3 regions of the Blautia sp. HA8986 genome follow, and region 1 is predicted to be linked to each of the others. Evidence: riboswitches for the same ligand, from Rfam matches in the RefSeq annotation. Region 1 holds a riboswitch; each other region holds the start of a gene.

Region 1 (5,789 bases):
CGTACAGTCCAGTCATCGATCTCGTCTGTATAGATCTCATCGGATCCCATATTAACCATCGGCTCGATTGTGAAGATCATTCCCGGAACCATAAGTACGCCGGTATCTTCTTTTGATGTATAGCTTACCCACGGATCTTCGTGGAATTCAAGGCCTACTCCGTGGCCACCTATTTCCCTGACTACAGTGTAGCCATTTTCAACTGCATGTTTGTGCACTGCACTTCCCATATTTCCGATCGGAGTCCATGGTTTTACCTGCTCAAGGCCAAGCTCTACGCATTCTTTTGTTACACGGACAAGCTTCTCCTTCTCAGGGCTTACTTTGCCAATGCAGAACATACGGGAGGAATCAGAAAAATATCCCTGATAAATCGTGGAAACATCTACATTGACAATATCTCCTTCTTTCAGAACGATCTCCTCATCCGGTATTCCGTGGCATACCACTTCATTGATAGAGGTACACACACTCTTTGGAAAACCTTCATAATTAAGTGGTGCCGGAATTCCTCCATGGCGTACCGTTTCCTCATGTACCCAGTCATCGATCTGCTGTGTGGTTACGCCTGGTCCGATATGCTCTGCAACATAATCAAGAACTGCAATATTAATCTTGCAGCTCTCTTTGATCTTCTCAATCTGTGCAGGTGTCTTAATCAGATCATGGTCAAGAACCGCATATCCCTTCTTTTTCATGAGCTCCATCTTTTCATCAAATGCTTCATGGCATTTTTTATATTTCTTTCCGCTTCCACACCAGCACGGATCATTTCTTTCAATCTTTTTAGCCATCTTTTTCTTCTCCTTTTCGCAGTTGTATCGCTGCTTTTTCTTTTGTTTTTTATATTGTCAGATATATGATATCTGCCGCAAATCGAATGTTTTCTCTGCCTGATTTATCATAGCACAACTTGCTTTAAGATAAAAGTATTCTTTGTGTTTTTGGTTTGTTTTATATAACTTTTATATTGATATCATATCGAATTTTCTCGAAATATATGGTTTTTATTGTTTTCTCAATATCTTCTATTATAATAAGCTTATAACATATCTCTATGGAAGGAGTTTTACAAATGAAAAAGCTAAAAGATCTTCCAAACCACAGGTCCAATCCTCCGTATGGATTCCTGCCACAGGCAAAAAATATCACAGAATTCCCAACTGTGGAAATATGAATCCAAACCGTACGTGTAAGGTTACTCTCAGTCAGGCAAAGCAACGTGGTTACACTGCCTGCAAAAAATGTTATCGATAAATCAAGCGGATAAGATCATTCAATAAAAAAGATCGCGGATTCATCTTTTCTGATTATACAATGTATCTTTTAAAGATGAGCCTGCGATCTTTTTTATTATTTGATTATATCATTTCTGCGCTGCCGGCTGACGATTTCCGCCGGTTGCCATTGCCCGCATTCTTCCAAGTGCACTGGATACTGCCGGGACAGAAATCACCACAATGGTCAATATACCTTCCAGAAGAATATAACTGTAGTTATAGATGATCGGATACAATGCAGTCAGGGATTTCGGGAAATTATCCGGCATATAATCCATCCAGTAGATATATCCACCTAGCGCGTGGAATGCACCTCTTGCCAGTATGGCTGTAATATAGGCTTTCAGAAGGCCATATTTTTTGGATTTCGTAAATAATCCGGAAAGTCCCATTGCTCCGAATGCAAAGATGTAATCACAGCATACCTGAAAAAATGAAAGCACATATGGCTCCTGCAGGAACTGGAAAATTCCATATACAAGGCCTGTAAGAATTCCAACCTTAACACCGTACCAGTAACCGATCAGAACAATAAACAGCATGCTGAACAAAGTTACAGATCCGCCAAATGGCAGTTTAAACAGCTTAATATAAGATGTTACATATGCCAGGGCAAGTGCTGCCGCGCAGGTAACAAGCTGCTGTGTGGTAAGTTTTAAAGTGGATGTTTTCTTCTGAAGTAATGCAGCTATAAGAACTACAAGTACCAGAACTGCTACGATAGATGCAGTGTAACCTGCCGTTGTGAGACCGCCGTCGGCAGTCACAAGAAAATCAAACATATTCTTTCTCTCCTCCTTACGTTGGGATTACCCAAATCAAGTTCAAAGGTCGAAGCTTGTGCTTCCTCTCAGCCTGTCCGGCTCCCTTGGTCTTACCTATTGTAGCACATGGGGAAGTGGGTGTAAATATGTATGATCATGAGGTTTTTGAGAAAAAATGAGTAATAAAAACAGGTAAATGAACCAATTTTAAATGGTTTACTTACCTGTTTTACTCTTTCCTTGTAGCTTGAAAACTACATACATGGTTTTGGTGATGATTGTTAATCGTATTTTGAATCAATTTTAACCTGCGTTTCTTGGTCAAGCCCTCACCCGATTAGTAACAGTCAGCTCCATGTGTTGCCACACTTCCACCCTTGCCCTATCTACCTCGTCGTCTTCAAGGGGGTTTACTTCATAAGAATGGGATATCTCATCTTGAGGGGGGCTTCACGCTTAGATGCCTTCAGCGTTTATCCCTTCCGGACTTGGCTACCCGGCCATGGCTTTGGCAAGCCAACCGGTCCACCAGCGGTCCGTCCATCCCGGTCCTCTCGTACTAAGGACAGCTCCTCTCAGATATCCTACGCCCACGCCGGATAGGGACCGAACTGTCTCACGACGTTCTGAACCCAGCTCGCGTACCGCTTTAATGGGCGAACAGCCCAACCCTTGGGACCTACTACAGCCCCAGGATGCGATGAGCCGACATCGAGGTGCCAAACCACTCCGTCGATGTGAACTCTTGGGAGTGATAAGCCTGTTATCCCCAGGGTAGCTTTTATCCGTTGAGCGATGGCATTCCCACTTAATACCACCGGATCACTAAGCCCTACTTTCGTACCTGCTCCACCCGTCGGTGTCGCAGTCAAGCTCCCTTCTGCCTTTGCACTCTTCGAATGGTTTCCGTCCATTCTGAGGGAACCTTTGGGCGCCTCCGATACCCTTTCGGAGGCGACCGCCCCAGTCAAACTCCCCGCCTGGCATTGTCCCACCGCCGGATTACGGCGGCTGGTTAGAAGCCCAATATCACAAGGGTGGTATCCCAACAGCGGCTCCGCGGCAACTGACGTTACCGTTTCTCAGCCTCCCACCTATCCTGTACATGCAACACCGGACCCCAGTGCCAAACTGGAGTAAAGCTCCATGGGGTCTTTCCGTCCTGGCGCGGGTAGCCAGCATCTTCACTGGCACTTCAATTTCACCGGATGTATTGCCGAGACAGCGCTCAAATCATTACGCCTTTCGTGCGGGTCGGAACTTACCCGACAAGGAATTTCGCTACCTTAGGACCGTTATAGTTACGGCCGCCGTTTACTGGGGCTTAAATTCAAAGCTTCGACTTACGTCTAACCTCTCCTCTTAACCTTCCAGCACCGGGCAGGCGTCAGCCCATATACCTCACCTTTCGGTTTCGCATAGACCTGTGTTTTTGCTAAACAGTTGCTTGAGCCTATTCTCTGCGGCCTGCTCTCGCAGGCACCCCTTCTCCCTAAGTTACGGGGCCATTTTGCCGAGTTCCTTGGCAATACTTCTTCCGCCGGCCTTAGGATTCTCTCCTCATCCACCTGTGTCGGTTTACGGTACGGGTACAGTATAAACAATAGCGGCTTTTCTTGACGCATGGCTCACGGGCTTCGCTACTAAAATTCGCTCCACATCACGTCTTCCCATTGCATGGCGGATTTTCCTACCATACTGGTACCTCGCTTGTACCGGGCTTTCCATTCCCGGCTCCCGCTCTCCTTACGTGTCCCCACAGTTCTGTTATACTGCAGTACAGGAATATCAACCTGTTGTCCATCGGCTACGGCTCCCGCCCTCACCTTAGGTCCCGACTCACCCAGGGCAGATCAGCTTTACCCTGGAAACCTTGGATATTCGGCCTAGAGGATTCCCACCTCTATCTCGCTACTCATTCCGGCATTCTCTCTTCTATACAGTCCACAGCTCCTTACGGTACTGCTTCTTCCCATATACAATGCTCCTCTACCAATCCTTTCGGATTCCTTAGTTTCGGTGGCGCGTTTCAGCCCCGGACATTTTCGGCGCAGGACCTCTCGACCAGTGAGCTATTACGCACTCTTTGAATGTATGGCTGCTTCTGAGCCAACATCCTGGTTGTCTTCGAAATCCCACATCCTTTTCCACTTAACGCGCACTTTGGGACCTTAACTGTAGGTCTGGGCTCTTTCCCTTTTGACCGCCCAACTTATCTCGTGCAGTCTGACTCCCGGTGATATCTACACGGCATTCGGAGTTTGATATTCTTCGGTAGGCTTTGACGCCCCCTAGGAAATTCAGTGCTCTACCTCCGCAAGACTCACACCGAGGCTAGCCCTAAAGCTATTTCGAGGAGAACCAGCTATCTCCGGGTTCGATTGGAATTTCTCCCCTATCCACACCTCATCCCCACCCTTTTCAACGGATGTGGGTTCGGTCCTCCACTACCTCTTACGGCAGCTTCAACCTGGACATGGATAGATCACCCGGTTTCGGGTCTACTCCTACTGACTCTGGCCCTCTTAAGACTTGGTTTCCCTACGGCTCCACACCTGAAGTGCTTAACCTTGCCAGTAAGCGTAACTCGCCGGACCGTTCTACAAAAAGTACGCGGTTGTGCATATAAAGCACTTCCACAGCTTGTAGACACAGGGTTTCAGGTTCTCTTTCACTCCCCTCCCGGGGTCCTTTTCACCTTTCCTTCACAGTACTATGCGCTATCGGTCACTAAGTAGTATTTAGCCTTAGGGGGTGGTCCCCCTTACTTCCCACAAGGTTCCTCGTGTCTCGTGGTACTCCGGATCCTGCTCAGTCAGCTTGGCTTTCACGTACGGGGCTTTCACCCTCTCCGGCCGGCTTTCCCAAAACCGTTCTGTTAACTTCGCTGAATCTTAAATGCAGTCCATGACCCCGGCATGCACGCACACCGGTTTAGGCTCCTCCGCGTTCGCTCGCCGCTACTTACGGAATCGATGTTTCTTTCTTTTCCTCCGGGTACTTAGATGTTTCAGTTCCCCGGGTTCCCTTCCATACGTTATGGATTGGCGTATGGATGCATGAGGTCTTCTCATGCGGGTTTCCCCATTCAGAAATCTCCGGATCACGGGATATTTGCTCCTCCCCGAAGCTTTTCGCAGCTTATCACGTCTTTCATCGGCTCTTAGTGCCAAGGCATCCGCCCTGTGCCCTTATTGCTTGACCTTTCGCTTCATCACCCTAGCGTAGGTGATGCGGTCTCTTGATTCTCTGTTGTATCACGCTCTCGCGTTTTACAACGGTGTTTGATTACTCTGTTCATAACAGATAAATCGATGTCTTCCTATCTTTGCGTTTGCATTAATTTCTTAATACTTTGCGTTTAAGGATATTTGATTAACTTAATCAAATTTCATGTATGCAGTTTTCAAGGTACAATGCTGACTGATGTTTTATCAGCCATCTGAAAGGACAAACTAGCTTTTTAAACTCTCAGATCACTGGTAAAACCAGCTATATATTCTCATCAGGTATCTCTCCTGTTTTTCTTTTTTTGATCTGGCGCCCACCTGCTCTCCCACACCGTCTCCAGTGCAGTACCATCGGCCGATTGGGTCTTAACCGTCGTGTTCGGGATGGGAACGGGTGTGTCCCCCAACCGCATCGGCACCAGAAATCTTTCAGCTTGATAGCTAAACAGTAAAACACATCTTGTTTCTCTACTTTTTCCTTAGAAAGGAGGTGATCCAGCCGCACCTTCCGATAC
Region 2 (5,789 bases), 2.3 Mb from region 1:
CTGTTTATTGTTCTGGGATGCCTCCAGCTGAAAAATCCGGTGTTTGAGTTTACAGCACCAGACTTTTTCTCCAATGGTCCATCCGGATTCTTTTCCGCAATCATGCTGTATGTATATTCAACAAACGGATATTCCTGCATTATGAATTATGGTAAACAGGCAAAAGAGGCACATAAAGATATTCCAAAGGCACTTCTGTACTGTATTCCGACACTGATGGTTGTATATGGCGGTGTTGCAATTGTAGCAAGTGGTGTGCTTCCTCTGGATCAGGTAGCCGGACAGCCGCTTACCCTGGTTGCAAAAAATATTTTAAATCCGGCACTTTTCACAGTATTTATGATTGGTGGTCCGGTACTTGCACTGTCTTCATCCATTAATTCAACAATTTCCAATAACTGTATTCCGGTTGCACAGTCCTGTAAAGATGGATGGCTTCCGAAATCATGGGCAGCTCAGAATAGAAGAGGGGCTTACTGGAAACTGATGACATTTACTTATCTTATGGGAATATTACCTGTGTTACTGGACTTTTCTATCAGTGATGTTGTAAATAATATTATGCTTCTGGCATCAGCACTGGCATTTCTGCAGATTTATGCTTATTTCCAGCTTCCGAAAAAACATGCAGAAGCATGGGAAAAATCACCAATGCATATTTCTAACGGAAAATATTATTTCCTCTGCTGTTTGAGCCTGTTTGCATATATCTGCATTTTTATCAATTCTTGCAGAAGCCTGAAACTTCCGGTAGTAATCATCAGTCTGATAGCCATTGTAGTATGCATGGCTTACGGATGGTTTAGAAGTGTAAGTCCTGATGTAAAGATGGAAACAAGTGTGTGGGAGGATTAATGTTTATGAATAAAGACCAGAACCTGATCAATGAATTTGCTATCAAAACTTTAAAAGAAAATCTCAATGTTATGTATGCGCAGATATGGCGTGAAGGACAGTTAACGGCAGAATATAAAAGAATGCCGGTGAAAACACGCCTGAATACCTGGTCTGCATGCAAAGGCGTGGTATCCTGTGCAGTGGGAATTGCACTGGATGAGGGATTGATTCAGCTGGATGAGAAGATCGTTGATATTTTTCCGGAGTATGTTCCAGAAAAAACAGAAGGATATCTTGGTGATGTGACTCTGGAAAATATGCTGACAATGACTACCGGTCTGGAAAGCTCGCTGTTTTTCTGTGACTGGCCGGAACGTTATACAACGCCGGACTGGATCAGATATTTCTTTGAAAATGCGAAGGTTGTAAATAAACCAGGAACTCAGTGGCTGTACAGTAATTTCAATACTTATATGATCAGCTGTGCTATTGAAAAACGTGCGGGTGTCAATCTTCTGGAATATCTGAGAAATCGATTTTTTGAACCATTGGGAATTGGAAATCCGGACTGGACTTTGTGTCCGAAAGGTCATGTACATGCGGCGAATGGTCTTTATGTAAATATTGATGAGTTCACCAGATATGGACAGATGATTCTTCATAAAGGAAAATACAATGGAAAACAGTTGGTGCCGGAAGAATATATGAAAGTTGCGACTTCCAATCTTGTAGACAATTCAGCGGCAGGAAGCCCGGGAAATCTATATTCCGGTTTTGGATATGGATATCAGTTTGTAATGAATCCGGAAGCTGGTTCCTATCGATCTGATGGAAATTATGGTCAGTTCTGTCTGGCGTTTCCTGACAAGGATGCAGTAGTAACTGTAATGTCTCTGGAGGGGGATTTCCAGAAAATAGGAAATCATCTATGGACTACAGTGGTTCCGGAATTGTAATATATTCTGGTTGACAAATCCGTGGGGAAAGCATAAGCTAATCCCATCTTCGACAGTTGAATAAAAATAAAGTGGCAGAAACTCTTGATTTTACAAGGGCATTGAAAAAGGGCGTGTGAAAAAATGAGAAATCATTTTGGAGCACGCTTCTTTCTATGCTCTTTTAAGCCAAATCGTAGAATTGAGGAGAGATTCAGAGAATACTTTCCCCTCTCATCATAAATTCGGTTGTTTTTGAAATTATGCGGTTGTTTTTACTTTCATTCTTTTGTACCACCGGTCATTTTTCATGATTTCAAAAGTTCCTTCTGCCTGAATGAAACGATTCGTTCTGAATAATGCTCCCTGAATACTTTCCAGATTACGGATCACTTCTTGGTACATTACCGTCAACTCCTGATTGACCCGTACTGTACGGTTTCCTTTTGCCTTTTTGTATTTCTCTGCATAAGGACATCCGCTACAGGATATTTTGGATAAAAGCCATAGGTCTCATGAAATTTTTTCATGAGAGGAATAAAACAGTCCATATCTGAACGGTACCTGGATTTTTCAGTTGCTTTTTTCCATACCCAGGAATGCTTGTTTGCATTTGCTTCAAATTTTGATTCATCTATATATAAGTGCTGCAGATCGACGTGCTCGGCTTCAAAGATTTTTTGTAGGCTATGTTTTTTTACAGCTCCTTTTTCTGCCATTGTAAAAACTGCCGAATTTCACCGAAAGCCCCGATTCGGCGAAAAATATCATAGCAGGAATATTCCCCATAATGTATACTATATTTGTTAGGAAATCCAGATACACCACAAAGCAGAAAGGAAAAAAGCGTATGAAAAGAAATTGGAAAAAAGCTTTATGTGGCATTTTGACAGGTTTTATGCTTGCGACGGCGGCACCAGCTACGGTTCCGGAGCTGATCAGCGTGGCAGAAGTACAGGCGGCAGTAACTGTAGCAGCGCCGGCCATGTCTTCTATTAAGATCGTCGGAAAGAATAAGATCATTTTCAGCTGGAAACAGGTAAAAGGAACAGCCGGATACCGTGTATACCGCAAGTCCGGAAACAGCGGATGGAAAGTAGTAAAAACCATCACAGGAAGTAAGAATGTTACATTTACCGACACAAAAGTAAGCACCGGAGCACGTTATACTTATACGGTAAAAGCTTACCGGAAATCCGGAAAAAATATAATCTGGAGTAGCTATAATAAAAAAGGCCTGACAGCGATTGCAGGGCTGAATTCTCTTACCCTGAATAAGACCAGCCTGACACTGACACCGAAAAAAACTTATACACTGAAGATCAACGGCACCAGTCTGAAACCGTCATGGAAGAGTAGCAACACAAAGGTTGTCAGTGTAACTTCAGCCGGAAAGGTCACCGCAGTAAAAACAGGAACAGCGAATATCACAGCGATCCTTGGCGGCAGAAAATTCACCTGCAAGGTTACTGTAAAAAATCCTGCATCGGCTAACGCAAAACTGACGCAGAATTATGCCAAACTGAAAAAATATATCAGTCAGAAAGGCAGATATATCGAAGACGGAAGTCAGTTTATAAATGTCAAAGTAAATGAAGAAAGTACTCTGATGATCGGCTATTTGAAGAAAGAAGATAAGATAGATATTGGAATGCTGATTTCTGTGCCTTCAGATGGAGTCCTTGCCGGACTGGATATTATCGGAAACTGTGTGAAATCTGATACGGTCAGTGTGAAGTCCGCCCTGTCTTCGGATGGAGTCTTTGTGCTGCTGACTTCTTCCACAAAAGCATCTGCTTATAAAGGTCAGAATCTGACTTTCCTGTATACAAACGGAAAAAAAGCGATGACAGATCTGCAGGATTCTTCCAACATTATGATGAAAGCGACAATGATAGCAGCAAATGCTTATCTGAAAAAGAATTTAAACCTGACAATGAATGATCTGGGATTCACTGCTTATAAATAAAAGTTACTGTTCACTCCGTTCTCAGCAACACGCTTCGCGATGCACAGGATTTATGCTAATCGCATAAATCCGCGCGGTATGTCTCGGGTTTTCTGTGACCTTCGCTCACAAAAAACACCTCGCGGAATATTACCAGTGAACAGTAACCAAATAAAACCAAAATTTATTATTCTTGACATGAAGCAGAATCGGAATTATACTAAACCGTGTAAATAACAGGGGAGCTTGTGATGGCAGGCTGAGAGGAAGTCTTCAACTTCGACCCTTATACCTGATTTGGATAATGCCAACGTAGGAACGTATAAGATGAATTTACGGGAGATACCTTGGTGTATCTCCTTTTTTATTGGATGCGGATGTTTTATCCGCCTGAATATACGTAAGATCAGGATTTACAGAGAAATATTTTACAATTAAACATGGGAAATTTTGAGAGTGAACAGAGTTCATGAAGGGGTGCACCACCGCGGGTGTATTTCTTTGTGAACTCTTTTTTTACGGATTGCGAATATCCGATTGACCGGAAGAGATTGAGAATTACTTCTGACTTGGCGAAATTTCCGGAAAGGAGCGATTATGATCACAGTAAATGGTGAAAGCAGAACACTGGAAAAGCCGGTGACAGTAACTGAATATCTGGAAGCATGTAACTATGTTCCGGTGCAGGTGGTAGTAGAGCTGAATGAAGAGATCATCAAGAGAGAGACTTACGACACGACCGTGCTGAAAGACGGAGACGTTGTGGAAATCCTGCAGTTTATGGGCGGCGGAAGCTGCTGAGACAGAAAGAATAAGAACGGATACAGAAATTCCTGTTCAGAAGTCTGAAGATGGGCAGGAATATCCGGCTGTGGGATGGGCAGAATCGCAGAAAATTGCTGCCTTGAAATTGAATAGCTGAGCAGTTATTGCAGCTGAAATACAATGCAGATAAATAACAGAAAGGTGGACATAAAAAATGACAACAGCAAACACAAATGAAGACAAATTGATCCTGGGAGGCCATGAGTTTACTTCCCGTTTTATCCTTGGTTCAGGAAAATTTTCCCTGGAGCTTGTAAAAGCATGTATTGAAAAAGCAGGAACTCAGATCGTAACACTTGCCCTGCGACGTGCAAATGAGGGTGGACTTGCGAACATTCTTGACTATGTGCCGAAAGATGTTACACTTCTTCCGAATACATCCGGCGCCAGAAATGCACAGGAGGCAGTCCGCATTGCAAGACTTTCCCGCGAGCTTGGCTGCGGAGATTTTGTAAAGATTGAAGTCATCCACGATTCCAAATATCTTCTTCCGGATAACTACGAAACTATCAAAGCAACCGAAATCCTTGCAAAAGAGGGCTTCGTAGTCATGCCGTATATGTATCCGGATCTGAATGCAGCCAGAGATCTGGTAAATGCAGGAGCTGCCTGCGTAATGCCACTTGGCTCTCCGATCGGTTCAAACAAAGGAATCTGCACAAAAGAATTTATCCAGATCCTCATCGATGAAATCGACCTTCCAATCATCGTAGACGCTGGAATCGGCCGCCCGTCACAGGCATGTGAAGCAATGGAAATGGGTGCAGCAGCGGTTATGGCAAATACAGCTATTGCAACTGCAGGAGACGTTCGTGTTATGGCGGAAGCCTTTAAGAAAGCTATTGAGGCAGGAAGAAGTGCATACCTTTCCGGCATGGGAAGAACTCTGGAAAGAGGTGCAAGTGCGTCTTCACCGCTGACAGGATTTCTGCATGAGTAAAATTGATAAATGAATGATTGAACGCAGAACACTAAGCGGGGGACAGGAGCTGCCTGTGCAGTGAATCGCAGGTATTGTCTGGTTTTAATTGAAATTGAGTTTATGGATATGCATCAGTGAGAAACAGAACATTGCTGCAATATATGAGAGGAGCGACATAAGAGTAATGGCAGAAACAGTACAGGCCAGTCAGCAGGACGGCCATTTTAATGAAAGTATCGTAAATGAAGAAATTCTGGAAGATATGAAAAAGAACCGTATCGATCATATGAAATACCTTCCGGATATGGAGCAGCTGGAAGAA
Region 3 (5,789 bases), 1.9 Mb from region 1:
ACTGTTCACTCCGTTCTCAGTAACACGCTTCGCGATGCACAGAATTTATGCTGATTGCATAAATTCGCGCGGTATGCCTCGGGTTTTCTGTGACCTTCGCTCACAAAAAACACCTCGCGGGATATTACCAGTGAACAGCAACTTTCACAGTACCAAAAATGGAAAATGCTTCAGAACTCGAAGCTCCAAGAACGTCCATACAGACAAAAGATCTTATAAGATATAACAACCATACCACATGCTATAATAAAAATCACTCAAATTTCATCCAAAAATCTCAACAACATTCGACAGCGAAGTGCCTCACATCTCATTCCCGGCAGACCACTCAAACCAACATTCACGCCCAAACTTCCGAGCAGCCACCTTCCCCTGCCGTCTTGAAAAACCAGCCCGTGAGGCGTCCGTATTTCAACAAAAAAAGAACAGCAATGAACCTCAAATCCACCACTGTTCTCCACTCATTTTCTAAGTCACTTTCTAAATCACTTTCCCATCAAAGCAACAATTCTTTCCTTCAGCTCCTGCGCATTCTTCTTCGGATCCTCTGCCTTCATGATCGCAGAAACAACCGCCATACCACTCATGCCTGCACCCTCAAGCACATCCATATTCCCGGCATTCAATCCCCCGATCGCAACCGCCGGAATCGGAACCGCCTCACAGATATCCTTCAATGTAGAAACCTTGGTAAGGATCGTCACAACCTTGGTAGTAGTAGGATAAATCGCCCCTACACCAAGATAATCCGCTCCATCCTCATAAGCCTTCACAGCAGCCTCCACCGTCTTGGCAGTAGCCCCCACGATCTTATCCGGTCCCATCAGCTTCCTTGCCACAGCAACCGGAATATCAGAAGCTCCAACATGCACACCAGCCGCATCACAGGCCAGCGCCACATCCACACGATCATCAATGATCAGCGGCACATTGTAACGATCTGTGATCTCCTTCACCTTAAAAGCCTTATCCAGATACTCCCGTCCACCCTTATTCTTCTCGCGAAGCTGGACCAGAGTCACGCCACCCTTACAAGCCTCCTCAACTGTACGGAGCAAGGACTCCTCCGTATGATAAGAACTATCCGTCACCAGATACAACGTTACATCCAAATCTTTTCTATCCATCCTAATCCCCTCTTTTTCAGTACATTTCAATCTTCAACAGATCCAGCAGCTGCCGATCCGAAAGTCCATAAATCTCATCCAGCAGATTTACCTGAAAACTTCCCGGACCGCGGGAAATCTTCTCCGCTTCCTCACCAGCGATACCCATAAGTGCAGTACCAAGAACTGCCGCAGCCAGATAATTCCCGGATCTCTCATTTAATCCTATCTCACCGCCAGACCAGACACCTGCCTCTATACTATCCGTCATCTCTTTTGCAATATTATCTTCGCGCCCCGGCAAAAATGCCGCAGTCAGTGCACCAACCATACAACCGGTTCCTGTGATCCCGGACAGCGCCGCACTGCCATTTTGCACCAGAACAACCCGTTCACCATCCGTAACAAAATCCTGTTTCCCGGTTGCCAGCACGATCGCCTGATTATTTCTGGAAAAAGCCTTAAGCACCTCACTGACTCCATCGATATTTTCCTCAGTCAGGGCATCCTCGACACCCGCATCGATCCCGATCGCATGGGACGGCAGCCCGGAAACAGCCAAAAGCTCTGACATATTTCCCTTCAATACCGCCGGATGGCCGATGCTTAAAAGCTCCCTCGCCAGATCCAGCCTGAGATCACTGCATGCAACCCCTACCAGATCCAGAAGAACCGGGATCTTTTTTTCCATCGCAGTTCTCATAGAACGCTTCATTGACTCGATCCTGGCATCGGTAATATTCCCGAGATTCAGCATCAGCGCACCAGCCGATGCCGTAATATCTGCCACCTCTGCCGGATGCTCCGCCATGATCGGCCTTGCACCCACTGCAAGGATCACGTTGGCACAATCATGGATCGAGATCGGATTGGTGATGCAATGGATCAGCGGCTTTTCTTCTTTAATTAGCTTTCGCAGTTGTAAAATTCTTTGTCTCATATGTTTTTGAACCCAAAGCTGCCTGGAATTTCACCAAAAGACCTGCTTTACTCAGAGCCTTCAGGAAAATATAGGCAACACATCCTCCCATTGTGGTTGCTGCAAGGAACATCGGCGTATAATAAAATGCTGTCAGTCCGCCTCTTCCCATCAGGAATGCCATCACCGGATAAGAAACCATAGACCCGATGATACCCGTTCCAAAGATCTCACCGATCACCGCGCAGATGATCTTACCTTTGGAAAGTCTGTAGAACACACCTGAAAGAAACGCGCCAAATACTGCACCTGTCAGTGCAAGTGGCGGGATTCCCATAAACATCATACGGATCACGCCGATCATGGTCGCGCAGAGAAGTGAGTACCACGGTCCCATCAGAACCGAGCATACGATATTGACAAGATGCGCCGTGGGGCACATTCCCTCAATCCTCAGAATCGGTGAAATAACGACACCGATCGCAACCATCATTGCCAGCATTACCATACGAAGCGTGTGCATCCTTTGTTTTTCCATTGTGTTTTCCTCCCTGAAATATCAGGCAGATCCCTGTCAGATCCCGGGCAAAAACTTCCCGTCTGCTGCAGTCTGCCCTTAGATTTTGGCGGTCGAAGTTCCCTTACTTCCTCTCACTCCGAAAACACGGATTCCCATCGCTTACATGATCCTTCCGAAAAAATCCTCCGGAATATCACTCCCCTGCCAGACATTAAGGCGCTCCCCTTCCTGCCCGCTCTCCGCAGAAGCTCCACATGCAATCTCTGTCACCTTCATATCCGCAACACATTACCGGATCATCCCAGTTCCATTTCTGCATCAAAAAAGAGCGCATCCTCTGGCAAAAATCCACGGAGACACGCTCTTATATCACAATCCCTCCGTTGGCATTACCCAAATCAGGTACGGTCGAAGATCTATCTTCCTCTCAGCCTGTCACACAAGCTCCCGCTGGCTCTTTTTTTTCTGTTTTTCAATATAGCACACACCTATCCCGTTGTCAAACCTCTCTTCCCGGACGAAAAAATCCAGGCATTTATCATAATAAATCTTATTTTGAAATCTCGTCGATCAGACGCAGCTCCTCAGCTGTAAACGGTGCACAGTGGATCGCTTTCACATTATCAAGGATCTGCTGTGGCTTGGAAGCTCCGATCAGAACACTGGTAACTTCCTTATGCTGAAGCAGCCAGCCAAGTGCCATATCAGCCAGCTTCTCTCCACGCTGGGCTGCCAGATCGTTCAGTCGCCGGATCTGATCCAGACGCTCCGGCGTCAGCACACTTTCCTTAAGGAATCTTCCGTCTTTGCGGATACGGCTGTCCTCCGGGATCCCGTTCAGGTAACGGTCTGTCAGCTGTCCCTGGGCAAGAGGGCTAAAGGTAATCAGACCTTTTTTCAAAATGCCGGTAGTTCTCTTGAGACCGTTTTTTTCCACAGTTCTGTCAAAAATGGAATACCGGTTCTGGTTGATCACAAAGGGGCATTTCAGATCCTTCAGGATCGCTGCCGCCTGGCTTAAGGTTTTTCCATCATAATTGGAAAGTCCCACATAGAGGGCCTTGCCCTGCTGAACCGCTGTTGCCAGTGCCCCCATAGTCTCCTCAAGCGGAGTCTCAGGGTCCATTCTGTGATGGTAAAAAATATCCACATATTCCAGACCCATGCGCTTCAGGCTCTGGTCAAGGCTCGCCAGAAGGTACTTGCGGCTGCCCCAGTTTCCATAAGGGCCCTCCCACATATCATAGCCTGCCTTAGTTGTGATAATCATTTCATCACGGTAAGACATCAGTTCCTCTTCCAGGATCTTGCCGAAATTCCGCTCTGCACTTCCGTAGGCAGGTCCGTAATTATTGGCAAGATCAAACTGTGTGATACCATTGTCAAAAGCTGTGAAGCACAGCTGTTTCATATTTTCATAATCAGATGTATCTCCGAAATTATGCCATAATCCAAGAGATACCTTCGGAAGCATCAGGCCGCTTTCTCCGCAACGGTTGTACTCCATGGTTTCGTATCGTTCCCTTGCAGGTGTGTACATAAAAAAACCTCCCATAATGTAGCATGATTTACATTTTCTGTAACTGCCTTTACTATACTTCACCGACCCTTATTTCGCAAGACGGATCATATTCCAGCTGTGTTTTGCAAAAACTGCTTCCAGTTTTCCGCCATCCAGCTTTGAGCACTCTGCACCGGCTTTTACAGGAACTACATTCTCTGGCTGCGCCTCTGTATTGACTGCCTGAAGATCGTCATTATTGAGTACAATATGCTCCACGATCTTATATTTCTCAAACTGTCTTAAATCACAGGAAACTTCCATATCCTCATCCAGGCTCTTATTTACCGCAAAGATCGTCAGTGTATCCTTTTCCTCATCCCAAACGCAAACGGAATCCAGATACGGAGCCTCACCATAAGTTCTGCTCTCATATACCGGTGTGAGAACCTGTGTATTCAGTACCGTTCCTCTTCCAAACACACTTGTCAGCATATATGGATAAAAGATCGTCTGACGCCATGCGCCTGTATCAGAGGTCATGATCGGTGCGATAACATTTACCAGCTGTGCCATACAGGCGATCTTTACACGGTCTGCATGACGGAGAAGAGTGATCAGCATACTTCCCACAAGAAGTGCATCCTCAAAGTTATAAACATCCTCTAGCTGATGGGGTGCCTGTACCCATTTTTCCAGCTTCTTATCCTGTTCATTGCTGTGGTACCATACGTTCCACTCGTCGAAAGAAAGATTAATCTGTTTTTTTCCATGCTTCTTTGCTTTTACAGCATCGCAGATGGAAACCACTCCTGAGATAAAATCATCCATGCCCTTGGAGCTTGCCAGGAAATCGGCAGTGTCTCCCGCTGCATTTCCATAGTACTGATGCAGGGAAAGATAATCCACCTGATCGTAAGCCTCATCAAGAACGGTATACTCCCAGGAGCCAAAGGTAGGCATTTCCAGATTGGAGCTTCCGCATGCAACAGTCTCAACCTCCGGATCCATAAATTTCATCAGGCGGGCAGTCTCTGCTGCAACTCTTCCGTACTCTGTCGCAGTTTTATGTCCCATCTGCCACGGACCGTCCATCTCGTTTCCGAGACACCATAATTTGATATCATGCGGCTGTTCATAGCCGTGAGCCTTACGAAGATCACTGTAATAGGTACCACCCTTAAAGTTACAGTATTCCAGAAGATTTTTTGCATCCTCCGGTCCTCTTGTTCCCAGGTTCACCGCCATCATCACATCACTGCCTGCTTTTTTTGACCAGTCCACAAACTCATTGAGACCAAACTGATTGGTCTCGATCACGCCCCAAGCCAGCTCCGGTCTGGACGGACGCTGATTCTTCGGTCCAACACTATCCTCCCAGCGGAATCCGGATACAAAATTCCCGCCCGGATAACGGACAATCGGAACCTGAAGCTCTCTTACCAGCTCCAGGGTATCCTTTCGGAAGCCCTGCTCATCAGAAAGTGGACTGCCTTCCTGATAAATACCCTCATAAACCGCACGTCCAAGATGTTCTATAAAGGAACCAAAGATTCTTTTGTCTGTTTTTCCGGTGAGGAAATATTTGTCCACGATGATCTGCGCTTTTTTCATTGTAAAAACCCTCCTGTGATAGAATTATCATTCAGAAAACTACTATTCTGTCTATCATTCTATCATTCCATCAGGCTTATGTCATTTCTTTTCTCAGGAAATATAAGGATTTTTCAAAAAATTTCCACA

Evidence for each region. A riboswitch is a leader RNA that binds a small molecule or an ion and turns the genes downstream of it on or off. The one in region 1 is predicted to bind thiamine pyrophosphate.
Region 2: linked by a shared signal. The riboswitch ahead of thiS (sulfur carrier protein ThiS) and the one ahead of AC04Q4_RS01830 (energy-coupled thiamine transporter ThiT) in region 1 are both predicted to bind thiamine pyrophosphate.
Region 3: linked by a shared signal. The riboswitch ahead of thiW (energy coupling factor transporter S component ThiW) and the one ahead of AC04Q4_RS01830 (energy-coupled thiamine transporter ThiT) in region 1 are both predicted to bind thiamine pyrophosphate.

Annotation. Positions count from the first base shown of each region.
Region 1 covers NZ_JBWLUQ010000001.1:420,678-426,466, reverse strand. Annotated here, with positions in the region: gene AC04Q4_RS01835 (methionyl aminopeptidase) at 1-794, opposite strand, end outside; gene AC04Q4_RS01830 (energy-coupled thiamine transporter ThiT) at 1,367-2,062, opposite strand; TPP riboswitch at 2,059-2,160, opposite strand; rRNA gene AC04Q4_RS01825 (23S ribosomal RNA) at 2,362-5,248, opposite strand; rRNA gene rrf (5S ribosomal RNA) at 5,580-5,697, opposite strand; rRNA gene AC04Q4_RS01815 (16S ribosomal RNA) at 5,758-5,789, opposite strand, start outside.
Region 2 covers NZ_JBWLUQ010000001.1:2,695,876-2,701,664, forward strand. Annotated here, with positions in the region: gene AC04Q4_RS12555 (APC family permease) at 1-855, shown strand, start outside; gene AC04Q4_RS12560 (serine hydrolase domain-containing protein) at 861-1,793, shown strand; partial or broken gene AC04Q4_RS12565 (transposase) at 2,055-2,449, opposite strand; gene AC04Q4_RS12570 (Ig-like domain-containing protein) at 2,623-3,741, shown strand; TPP riboswitch at 3,949-4,056, shown strand; gene thiS (sulfur carrier protein ThiS) at 4,318-4,521, shown strand; gene AC04Q4_RS12580 (thiazole synthase) at 4,700-5,485, shown strand; gene thiH (2-iminoacetate synthase ThiH) at 5,652-5,789, shown strand, end outside.
Region 3 covers NZ_JBWLUQ010000001.1:2,352,848-2,358,636, forward strand. Annotated here, with positions in the region: gene thiE (thiamine phosphate synthase) at 486-1,127, opposite strand; gene thiM (hydroxyethylthiazole kinase) at 1,144-2,046, opposite strand; gene thiW (energy coupling factor transporter S component ThiW) at 2,009-2,563, opposite strand; TPP riboswitch at 2,904-3,006, opposite strand; gene AC04Q4_RS10910 (aldo/keto reductase) at 3,096-4,085, opposite strand; gene arfA (arabinosylfuranosidase ArfA) at 4,155-5,660, opposite strand.